One region of the Oleiphilus sp. HI0132 genome, then DNA from elsewhere that is predicted to be linked to it. Evidence: predicted binding sites of a transcription regulator. Region 1 holds the regulator's gene; the other holds the start of a gene.
What was found. Region 1 encodes PhoB, which activates phosphate uptake and scavenging genes when phosphate is short. Its sites were predicted from a motif close to TGTCATANNNNTGTCANA; they were not measured.
Positions count from the first base shown of each region.

Region 1 (6,265 bases):
ACATGAGCTTGCATTTCAAACTGACAACCTGCATCACTAAGGCCTTCGATAAGCGCTTGTCCGGCCTCTTCAGGAATCAAACTGTTTAAGGCTGATTTTGAAGGGTCAACGATAGTTACCTTATAACCGCTTGCCAATAAGTCATTCGCGTATTCACAGCCGATTAAGCCGGCACCCATGATCAGTACATGGTTCTGGCTTTCTGAGCAGTTTTCGCCTAACAAAGAACGAAAACGGCGGTAGTCCATTAGGTCATTGATTGAAACGACTTTCTCAAGCTCACTTCCGGGAAAACTGAGCTTATTGACCTGAGCACCACAAGCAAGCACTAGCTTGCTGTAGTCTAAGCGTTCTTCACCTATCAGGATTGCTTTGGCAGAAGTATCGATTCGGTCAACACTCGTATGATTTCTGATTGAAATATTGTGCTGTGCCGCGAACTTTCCCGGGTCGGCCATTGATAGCTCATCAGCCTGCTTGCCTTTGGCAAGTGCTGTCGAGAGCATAGGCTTGGAATAAGAGTGTGCGTCATCCTGAGTGATCACAATAATCTCGCTTTCCTGGTCCAGCTTGCGAACCTCCTTAACAAGATTATATCCGGCCAAGCCACTACCAATGACAACGATAGGTGAAGTATTCATGTTAAATCTCTACCATTTCAAAGTCTTCTTTGCCTACACCACAGTCAGGGCAAAGCCAGTCTTCGGGTACATCTTCCCATGAGGTGCCCGCTTCGATGCCATCATCAGGCCAGCCTTCGCTCTCATCATAAATTAATCCGCAGACTACGCATTGCCACTTCTTCATTCTTTATACCTGTATTATCAAAATGTTACTTGCCTTTCGAATGCATACAAACATGCCTCTCTGGTTTACACTAGCGCCCGCTTGCTTATGCGAAGAGAAGATTCTAGTTTAGAGAATAAATGTTGCCTCATTCACTTAGCGGGCTAATTTACCGAATCAGCTCGATCAGCACAAATCTTTCACTATTTCAGCGATAGTAACTTTGCGGCCAGGCAGGCTCACAGATATAATCTGCACAGCCATTTTATCAGGAAGATCTATGTCCAATACCAAAACCGTCGAAGCCCAGAAAGTCTTTAATGAGGCCGACTGCCTAATCGATATGTCTGAGCTAAGTGATGCAATTGAAAAGACAGCCAAAGATATTGAGCAAGACTTAGCGACCGACAACCCTCTGGTTATTTCAATTATGAATGGCGGTTTGGTGTACTGTGGTCACTTACTCGCTCATTTGAATTTTCCACTAGAGCTGGATTATTTACACGCTACCCGATATGGGAATGAAACCTCTGGCAGCCGCTTGGACTGGCTGGCTAAGCCGGTAAAAGCACTGTCGGGCCGAACCGTTCTTCTGGTTGATGATATCCTTGATGAAGGGCATACCCTCTTACATGTACAGGATTATTGTCGGCAGCAAGGTGCAGCGCGTGTTCTGACGACGGTTTTATTGGATAAGCAACATGACAGAAAGGCGACCAAGGATCTGCTCGCTGACTATACTTGTTTAAATGTTGAGGATCGTTTTGTTTTTGGTTTTGGTATGGATTATCAAGGCTATTGGCGGAATGCGCCGGGTATTTACGCAGTTAAGGGCATGTGATGCTAAAGCCAGCCGCTCGGCGGATACCCGACTGGAAAGTGCCTAAACAATATGGTTCCTGGGTCTTTGATCAAGGTTCACTTACCAAGAGGCTTATCGAAGCATCAAATAATAACTTTAGTGTGCGTGTCACTTATCAAGGCTGGGCTGTACCAAGTCTTGAGGAGAGGCGGATACTAAAAGTGAGAGAGCGTCAGAAAGCGCTGGTCAGGGAAGTTGAGCTGCTTTGTTTCGGAGAAGTATGGGTGATAGCGCGCAGTATTATTCCGAAAACAACGCTAAGTGGTTATGAAAGACAGCTTCAGTATTTGGGAGATAAGCCTTTAGGCGCATTTCTGTTTAAATCCAGAGTTATGACGCGTAGTAAGCTTGAAAGTGTCTCCTTGGTGAAACAGTTTAAAGAACCCGTATTTGGGCGGCGCTCGGTATTTTTTCTTCGTCAGAAACCATTGCTGGTGAGCGAACTATTTATGCCTCGGGTATTTGAGGCAAGCAAACGAGAGAAATAGGCATATGAATACTCAGAGTAAACCCGCGTTTGCAAGTGTTGCAATGGACTACGTAAGGCTTGCGAGGTTGGATAAGCCTATAGGTATTTATCTGGTTTTGTGGCCAACGCTTTGGGCATTATGGTTTGCTGCCGAGGGCATACCAGCTATGGATGTGTTAGCTATTTTTATCGCCGGCTCTGTTTTCATGCGCTCGGCAGGCTGCGTAATCAATGACTTTGCGGATAGAAAAATAGACGGTCATGTAAAGCGCACTGAAGCTCGCCCTCTGGTGACGGGGCGGGTGAGTGCAAAACAGGCTTTGATCTTTTTCGCCGTTTTATGTCTGTTGTCTTTCATCCTGGTTTTGTTTACCAATGAACTGACAATTTACCTTTCATTTGGTGCACTCGCACTTGCTTCTGCTTATCCCTTCATGAAGCGCTATACTTATTTACCACAGGTGGTCTTAGGTGCTGCATTTGCCTGGTCCGTTCCTATGGCTTATGCCGCGCAAGTGAATGAACTGCCTGCGCATATCTGGTTGATCTATATGGCAACAGTCTTGTGGACCGTTGCTTATGATACGATGTATGCCATGGTCGATAGGGATGATGATATCAAAATCGGCGTTAAATCCACGGCCATCTTATTTGGTTCGGCTGATCGGGCGATTATCGCATTTTTGCAGGTTTTGGTGATATTGACGCTGAGCTTGTTAGGTGAACAGCTTGAAATGGGGCAGTTTTACTTTCTGAGTATTGTCGTTGCGTCGGTACTATTTGTATATCAGCAGCACTTGATTCGCCATCGTGACAGAGATGAGTGCTTTAAGGCGTTTTTGAACAATAACTGGGTGGGTATGGTTTTATTCCTGGGACTGTTTCTAGACTTTTATGTCAGGTGAATTGTAAAACTTCGCAAAAAGGAGCGCTCATTAGGTTCTCAGCATAGGCTTACAGTGTAGTGTCATAAAACTGTAACAGCTTGCCGTTTTAATACAGTTTGATTTTTGGAGTAAGTACTATGTCAGAAAAAACCGTATTAATTGTTGATGATGAAGCATCAATCAGAGAAATGATTGCTGTTGCTTTAGAAATGGCTGATTACAATTGTATCGAAGCTTCAAATGCGCAGGATGCATTTATTGCTATTGTGGATCAACGTCCCGATATGATTTTACTTGATTGGATGTTGCCAGGCACTAGCGGAATTGAATTGGCAAGACGCTTGAAACGCAATGAAGCGACCAGTGATATCCCTATTATTATGCTGACAGCTAAAACCGAAGAGGATAATAAAGTACAGGGTTTGGAAGTCGGTGCCGACGACTATATTACTAAGCCTTTTTCTCCTCGTGAATTGGTTGCTCGTCTTAAAGCTGTACTTCGTCGTGCGACGCCTGCGGGTGTCGAAAGTGAAATCGAAATAGATGGATTGGTACTTGACCCAGTTTGTCATCGCGTTACCGCTCACAATAATTTGCTGAGCATGGGGCCAACTGAGTTTAAGCTACTGCAGTTCTTTATGACGCATCAAGACCGCGTTTATAGCCGTTCCCAGCTACTTGATCAAGTTTGGGGTGGCAATGTCTATGTTGAAGATCGAACCGTTGATGTTCATATTCGGCGCCTTCGCAAGGCATTAGGTGAAAGGCATGAATACCTGGTTCAAACTGTTCGAGGTACTGGCTATCGTTTTTCTGCTCAAGGTGCTGCATAGCGCTTGAGCATTGGTAACTTTGTTATAAAATAAGAAAGGTGGCAAGGAGCTCGATTTTTCATGCACATGACTTCGATCATTGACGAAGGGTGCACACTCTCTGTACCGTTTGCGTTTTAATGGCAAACTATTGAATCAGAGAATGAATCTGTCTTCCTGTGCTGGAGCATAAGGTTATGCACAAACGAATCATCGGTCACTTATACTCCCTTTTTTGGGCTGTGATTGGCTTGCTGGTACTTGGCCTGCTGATTGGGGAATTAGCGTGGGTTCTCGCGATTGGCTGCTTTGCCTACTTAGCCTGGACAATCAGCCAGGCTGTTAAGCTGCATCGTTGGCTTTACAGTGTACAAGAAGACCAAGCAATTCCCGAAAGCCATGGTTTATGGGGCGATCTGTTTGACGGTCTATATCAAATTCAATATCAAAATCGCATTACTCAAGAAAACTTGCGGTCAATGATTGCTCGTGTCCAATTATCTACCAATGCACTAAAAGAGGCTGTCGTCATGACTAACTCTGAAGGTGCGATGGACTGGTGGAATGACTCTGCAAGTACAGTACTTGGCTTTAAACGAGAGTCAGATAGAGGTCAGCTGATAACAAATTTGCTTAGAGACCCTTCCTTTAAGCGATATTTTGAAAGCAAGAATTACGACGAACCTTTAGAGCTACGTTCACCTTTAAATAAAAGTGCAACTTTGCAAGTACATATCACTTTGTTTGGCAAAGATGACCGCTTGGTTTTCGCGCAAGATGTGACGCGTGTGCAGCGACTTGAACAGATGCGGCGTGACTTCGTTAGCAATGTTTCTCATGATATGAGAACGCCATTGACGGTTATTAGAGGTTATATCGAAACCTTCCAGGATGCTGAAGATACACCTAAGAAGTGGCGAAGAGCCTTAAATTCAATGCAAGAGCAAACGAAACGGATGGAAAGCCTGATTAGTGACCTCTTGTTACTCGCCAAGTATGAAACTGAAGGCCTGCCTAGTAATACTCAAGCGATCGATATCGAACCGGTACTACAAGAAGTCTACCGCGACGCACGAGCCTTTAGCGCTGACAAAAATCAGAATATTCGTTTGGACTTTGAAAGCACCAAACCCTGTTTATTTACCGGTGACTCTCGTCAGCTTTATAGCGCCTTCTCAAACCTTGCGTTTAATGCAGTTAAGTATACGCCCACCGGTGGTGATATCGACATCAGCTGGTGGCTGGATGAAGAAGGTGCTCACTTTTGTGTGCGTGATACCGGTGAAGGTTTTGATTCCGTTCACATCCCTCACTTGACGGAACGCTTCTATCGAACGGACCCCAGCAGAGACCACTCAAGTGGCGGCTCAGGCTTGGGCTTAGCGATCGTGAAGCATGTATTGATCAATCATAATGCCGAGCTGGAAATCCATAGTGAAGAAGGCATAGGCAGTGAGTTTATTTGTCACTTCCCGGCATCGATAATGGTTTCCAGTAGCTCGGCTAATGAACAGAAAGCGCTAGCAAATGCATCTTGATGAGCTATCTGCATTTACTTGGATAGCTTTTTCTGCGCCTCTGCTTCAAAGTTCATATTGATATTGCCTAAAGATCTTTCTTCGTTTACCCAAAATGCGACCGCGCCACACACCGCAGCGGGCAGTGCCAGAAAATTCACGATAGGCAGAAGCGTTGCCCCAAACGTTACCAGCCCAAAACCTAGTGATGTCAGACGATGGCTAGCCAGGTAGTTTTTCATATCGGGGAAGCTCATCTTATTATTATCTGCCGGGTAGTCGATATATTGAATGGCCATCATCCAGGCTGAGAAAATAATCCAGATAACAGCAATAATCACATTCAAGCCGGGGATTAAGCCTAAAACCAATAGCACTAGCACCCGCGGGATATAATAAACAAGCTTTTGGAGTTCTCGCATGATGGTTCTGGGAACCATTGCCAGTAGCTCGCTCCATGAGAAGTCTTCACCTTTATCTTGGCCGCTTAAGTGCTTTTCAGTGAGTTCTGCCAGGTAGCCATAAAAAGGAGCGCCGATTAAATTCGCGGCGGCAATAAAGCCATAAAACAGCGTCATTAAGATGGCTAAGAAGTAGATTCCCCAGAATAACCACTCCATGAATCCTAGCCATTCTGGGACCCAAGACAATAAGGTCGCCATCCAACCGTCTACTAGGCTATATGCCCACATGATGAGCAGCGTAAACAAGATGATATTTACGGTTAAAGGAACCAGTAAAAATAGGCGAAAGCCGGGCTGGCAAATGATCTTGAAACCTTGAGCCAGATAGCCAAAGCCGGTAAACATATTTCCCTTCATGTGAAGATTCGCTCCTGATCAGAATATCGTCTAAGAAATTTATAGGGCTTAATAGGGTTGTAGGCAGTGTATAATAGCTCGCTTGGAGTTTCAGCAGTGCTCTGATGAAAT
Region 1 covers NZ_LWGJ01001514.1:9,683-15,947, forward strand. Annotated here, with positions in the region: gene A3766_RS23335 (FAD-dependent oxidoreductase) at 1-641, opposite strand, end outside; gene A3766_RS23340 (rubredoxin) at 643-807, opposite strand; gene A3766_RS23345 (hypoxanthine-guanine phosphoribosyltransferase) at 1,067-1,627, shown strand; gene A3766_RS23350 (chorismate lyase) at 1,627-2,136, shown strand; gene ubiA (4-hydroxybenzoate octaprenyltransferase) at 2,141-3,022, shown strand; gene phoB (phosphate regulon transcriptional regulator PhoB) at 3,142-3,837, shown strand; gene phoR (phosphate regulon sensor histidine kinase PhoR) at 4,014-5,354, shown strand; gene cysZ (sulfate transporter CysZ) at 5,369-6,154, opposite strand.

Region 2 (6,265 bases), on a different contig from region 1:
TTTCAGTTGCCTCGATGGTCGGCATCGAGACAACATCATTTGTGGCAGTACTCGGTGCTGCCGGCTTAGCTGTTGGCCTAGCTCTTCAAGGAAGCCTAGCCAACTTCGCCGGAGGCGTTGTCATTCTGCTATTCAAGCCTTTCAAGGTAGGAGACCTGATTGAAGCTCAGGGCTACATCGGAAGCGTATCTGAAATTCAGATTTTCAACACCATTCTAAAGACGGGCGACAACCGAGTCGTCATCATTCCAAATGGCTCTCTTTCGAGCAGCAGCATGGTGAATATTAATAAAGAAACTACTCGCCGAGTCGATCTGAGCTTTGGCATTGGCTATGGCGACGATATTGACCAGGCCAAGTCTCTGCTGAAGTCACTCGCCAGTCATGATGCCCGAGTACTCAAAGACCCGGCTCCTGTATTTGTCGTTGCAGAACTTGCCGACAGCTCGGTTAACTTTACAGTCCGCTTATGGGTCAACACTAGCGACTACTGGGGTGTATTCTTTGATATGCAAGAAGGCGTGAAGAAAGCATTTGATGCGCACGGCATTTCAATCCCCTACCCACAACAAGATGTATATATGCATCAAGTAGCATAAACAAGAGACATTACTCTAGTAAATCGCTAAGATACGGCCAAAATTGAATCGTATCTTAGCCAAGCTTTATGAAAGGAAGAAATACTATGCAACACCTTAAACTTGCCACAGCAATTGCTCTCATCTCTACAAGCCTAAGCGCCACAGTAAACGCTGAAGAGGTCTCTGAACCTAACTGGGATGCAACGGCTGAACTTGGTTTTGTGATGACCAGCGGCAACTCGGATACAGAAACACTAAATGCCAAATTTAATGCTTCAACTGAATACACTGATTGGAAGCACACACTTCAACTAGAGGCGCTTAACAGCTCATCAAATGACGTAAGTTCTGCAGAAAGATATTTTGCTGAAGCGCAGTCTGACCGAAAGCTCTCTGATAGAGCTTATGCGCTTGGCGTCATCTCGTGGGAAAAGGATCGCTTTAGCGGTTTTGACCATCAAACCTCTATCGCACTGGGTTTAGGCTATAAAGCTATTGCAGAAGATAATATGGAATTGAATTTCGAGCTTGCGCCTGGTTATCGTGTGATCGAAGACAACAATGGCAATAACGAAGAAGATAGCATTATTCGTGCAGCTGAGATCTTCTCTTGGAAATTCAATGAAACATCTAGCCTTGACCAGTTCCTGAATACAGAAGCCGGCGACAGTAACACTGTGACACGTTTTGGTATCTCCTTAACCAGTCAGGTGCAAGAAGCCTTGTCAATGAAGGTTGGTTACACCATTAAGCATAGTTCTGATGTTCCAGCAGGTGCTGATAAAACTGATCGTGAAACGTCTGTCACGTTAGTCTATAAGCTGTAGCATTACTTTTTATGTAGGCAGCGATGGTGCTAACCCGCCAGCGAGCCGCGCAAGGCTCTGCCTACAGCAGAAAAGAAAGTATCAATCTGAAATTTCAGATACAAAAAAGGCAGCTTAATCGCTGCCTTTTTTATTGAAGCTTGAAACGCTTACTTCAACAATTCTTTAGCTTGCTCAACCCAAGAGTCTGAGCCGCGTACTGATTTGAACTCAGCCAACTTATCGGCAGGTGCATTAACGATATCTTCCAAGCTATTAAATCCCGCTGCATTCAATTTCTTAACCGTCGCAGGGCCAACACCTTTCATCGAAGAAATACCAGACTTAGCTGCACCAGTGGCTTTCTTAGTTGCTGTTGACGCTTTTGCTTTAGCAGTAGTCGCCGCCTTCTTAACAGTTGCTTTGGCTTTTTTAGCAGGCGTCTTTGGCGCTGGCATAATCTTATCCGCCAGAGGAAGCTTGCTTAATGCATCTTCAAGTTGACCAACCAGCTTATTCTTAGTCTCTAGCAAAGCTTCAGCACGCTCTTCAAATTCTTTCTGCTGCTTATTTAGCTGCTTTTGATACTGCTTCTCGATTTTCTTCAACCACTTTGTTGCAGGCTTAGTCGCCTCTTCACGCAACTCGTTTACTTGTGCAGTCAAATCATCAACCTGCTTCTGTAAATCTTTCTTAGTTGAAGTAACTTTCTTGTTGATATCTTTCAACAAGTCATTGCTCAGCTCTTTAACCTGAGAAACTTTCTTATCAATCTTCTTTGACGTTTTACCCATGCTTCACCCCTATTAAAACTACAAACAAATTAAACAATAAATACTAAACAGTATAAAAGTTACACGTTTTTTTTAGAGCATAACAACTAAAATCACGTGCACTAATGGTATTTTTATAATTTCTAACATGGCAGATTCAACTAATCCAATTTGCCATGTTCTTTAATATAGTCCTTTACCAAGCTCTCAATTAGCTTTTGTATACTCGTTTCTTGCTCTATCGCAATAATCTTCAGTGCTTTCAATGTTTTCTTATCTAAACGTAGGGAGGTATTTTTCTTAGCCTTCTCTTTTTTCTCGGATGCATGCACTTGATCAAGCTGAGGAGTCTTAGCCGTACCTTTCGACACTGCATCGGTTTTCTTATCTGTACTCTTGCGACTCATAAAGAGACCCCTTGTCGTTTCACTACCCTATAAACGGCATAGTAACATCCATTCATCCATATTGCCGAGCACCATAAAAGGCAAAGGCGCGAATTATCGCGCCCCTACATTAGCTTCAAGATGGCACATTAAGCCTTCTTCAGCGCCTTTTTCAGCTTGCTGATTTTCTTAGTCTGCTTGGCTACTTTAGCTTTACGCGCTTTGATCTCTTTCTTGATAGATTTTGTTTTCTTAGACATGGTAAATCACCTTTCTTTGTGTAAATAACATTAATTGACGTAATGACGTCACTACGTCAATATCTATCCTAGACCTACATAACCGGAAATACAAAGTATTTGAACCTCAGGACTTAAATTGTCATCAAACTGTCACATAAGTCCTATTTAAATAGTCCGGTTGATTAAGCTGTATGCGAGTAGTTTCAAAATGACGAACAAGCAAGATTTTATAGAGAAAGAACTGAGTTGGCTGTCCTTCAATGAGCGCGTTCTACAGGAAGCCGCTGATGCAAACGTACCGATTGTCGAGCGGGTCAGGTTTCTCGGTATATATTCCAATAATATGGATGAGTTCTTCCGTGTTCGTGTCGCCGACGTAAAGCGAAAAATTTTTATTAAGAAAGACCAAGGCGAAGATGCCAGTGAAGATCGAGAATTACTTAAGAAGATTCAAAAGAAAGTCATCAAGCTAGGCGAACGGTTTGACGAAATCTATATTCACGTTTTGAAATGCCTGGCCCGGCGCAACATTTTTCTGATCAACGAGCAACAGTTATCTCCAGAGCAAGGGGAATGGGTTAATCAGTATTTCAAAGACAATGTTCTGCAATACATTAACCCTATAATGTGCGAGGGAAAAATCGACCTTGCTCAGGTATTGGATGATGACATCACCTACCTTGCGGTCGAACTAATTCGCAAAGGCGAATCTAGATATAGTTTGGTTGAAGTACCCTCAGACGATATGAGCCGTTTCATTGAGCTACCTAGAATCAAGGGGCAAAAGCGCCGCTGCATCATCATGCTTGATAATATTATTCGCTACTCTCTGAAGAGCGTCTTCAAAGGCAATTATAAGTTTGATGAAATTCATGCCTATTCCATGAAGATGACTCGTGATGCGGAATACGGGCTATCTGAAGATATTGACCAATCTCTACTAGAGCAGATGTCACTCAGCATTAAGCAACGCATGACAGCTGAGCCAGTTCGCTTTGTCTATGACAGGGAAATGCCGAAATCCACACTGAACTACTTGCTTGATAAAATCGGCATCTCAAATTATGACGCCGTCATCCCGGGTGGCCGCTATCACAACTTCAGAGACTTCATCAGTTTCCCTAATATCGGGCGCAACTATTTAGAATATTCACCGCTTCCGAGAATCGAAAGCAAGAAGTTCGCCGCTCACAAAAGCAGCTTCCAGGCGATTTCTGAAGGCGATATTTTACTTTATTACCCGTATCACAAGTTCAACCATTTCACCGAGTTCGTACGGCAGGCATCATACGATCCTAAAGTTGAACATATCAGTATCAGCATTTATCGCGTCGCCAAAAAAAGCCGAATTATCGATGCCCTGATCAATGCGGCAAAGAATGGTAAAAATGTTCGCGTCGTGGTTGAGCTGCGCGCCCGCTTTGACGAAGAAGCAAATATAGAATGGGCGAAGGTACTGACCGATGCGGGCATCAAAGTAGACTTTGGTGTGCCTGCATTGAAGTGCCACACCAAGCTTTGTTTAATTGGACGCAACGAAAGTGACGGCTATAAGCGCTACGCTCATATCGGCACAGGTAACTTCCACGAGAAGACCGCAAGGATTTATACCGACTTCTCTTTATTTACCTGCCACGATGAAATTACCGCCGAAGTAGAAGACGTATTTAACTTCATTCGCTTCAGCTATAAACATTATCACTTCAAACACATTATCGTCTCGCCAAATGATTTCCGGCCACGTGTTCACAAGTTGATTGATCGTGAGATAAAGCACGCCGAGAAAGGCCTGACTGCCGAAATCATGCTGAAGGTCAATAACCTGGTCGATGACGAAGTCGTTGGGCACCTCTACAAAGCAAGCCAGGCTGGCGTAAAAATTCGCATTATTATTCGTGGCATGTGCACCCTTTTACCCGGCGTTAAAGGTTTGAGCGACAACATCAAAGTTATTAGCATTGTCGATCGTTTTCTGGAGCACCCACGTGTGTCGATATTCTCCAACCAGGGCGAGCATGAGATTTATATCTCATCTGCAGACTGGATGACCCGCAACATCGACCACCGTGTTGAAGTAGGCTGCCCGGTTTACGACAAACAGCTTCAAAAGCAGATTCTGGATATCTTCGAGATTCAATGGTCAGATACCACCAAAGCGCGAATCATCGATGCGAAGCAGACCAATCAATATAAACCACGGGGTAACAAACGTAAGATTCAATCCCAACTGGCGATTCATGATTATATCGCCAAGCTTGAGAAGTGAGGTCATTGGTGCTTGCTTAGGTTTTAGCCTATTACAGGTTAGTAGAAGAGGGCGGAATGGCGGCAAGTTGGACTCTCGGCCCTTCCACACTGTGCCTTCCCGCACCACAACTCCGTCATTCCCGCGCAGGCGGGAATCCATTGTCTTGAATAGAACGCAGCATTTGAAACCGTCGTAGTAATCGAATTAATAAGGTTTGGGTCAAAAACAATGGATCCCCGCATGCGCGAGGATGACAACGGTGGGATATCATAACGTTAGGGGGTAAACATCTAATCGCGAACCGGTACACTTTGGCGTACATCCGACCAAAATCAAAACAAGTACCTATGTCTCGAAATGGCACTTTCCAGTCCAGACCTTATCAACGAGCTAGATCAGTTTCAAAAGATTGGAGAACATTAAAGCCGTGCAAACTAGCAGAGCCTTATTGCTGTTTTTTGAAAGGCAAATAAGTACTCGCATCCTCATAATAAGCTTCGAGCATTTCATTTTCTTTGCTAATAAATTCCGCAACGGGCTCTCGAAACCCTTCTTCAGCCAGCCAGTGGTTTGAGTAAGTATAAGTCGGACGAAAGCCTCGTTGGATTTTATGTTCACCCTGAACTCCGGGGTCAAACCTAGCCAGGCCATTCGCGATACAGTATTCAATCCCTTGATAGTAACAAAGCTCGAAATGAAGATTATTAGCCTCTTCGATACAGCCCCAATAACGACCGTACAAGGCATTATCGCCCTTAAAATTTAATGCACCAGCAATGTACTCGCCATTTCGCTTTGCCATCATCAACACAAGATACTCAGGCATCTCTGAAGCAATACGCTCAAAAAATGATGGCGATAAATAGCCACCATGACCGCTACGTTTGGCATAGGTGATTTGGTAAAAGTCATAAAAGCTACGCCAAAGCTCAGCGTTTATTTCCCTACCTTCCCATACCTCTACTTCTATTCCTTGCTGGGAAATACTTGCACGTTCTTTCTTAAGATTTTTTCGTTTTCGTGAGCTAAAAGAGGCGAGAAAGTCATCAAAACTCTGATAGCCCTCGTTCGTCCATTGAAAGTGCACAGCCTTACGCTGAAGAACCGGAGGCTTGAAGACTGTCGATAGTTCTGAACCAGGGAATAACAGATGCCAACCCGAGTAGCCTTGCTCATGACAATGCTTTGGAGCAAAGTCATGCAAGGCCGTAATCACGGCGCTATGATCA
Region 2 covers NZ_LWGJ01001186.1:16,323-22,587, forward strand. Annotated here, with positions in the region: gene A3766_RS16985 (mechanosensitive ion channel family protein) at 1-599, shown strand, start outside; gene A3766_RS16990 (YdiY family protein) at 686-1,408, shown strand; gene A3766_RS16995 (helix-hairpin-helix domain-containing protein) at 1,558-2,181, opposite strand; gene A3766_RS17000 (hypothetical protein) at 2,322-2,567, opposite strand; gene ppk1 (polyphosphate kinase 1) at 2,997-5,054, shown strand; gene A3766_RS17010 (GNAT family N-acetyltransferase) at 5,482-6,265, opposite strand, start outside.
Region 2: ppk1 (polyphosphate kinase 1) is a predicted target of PhoB. The motif match lies at 2,926-2,943, and genes of this name have one in related genera.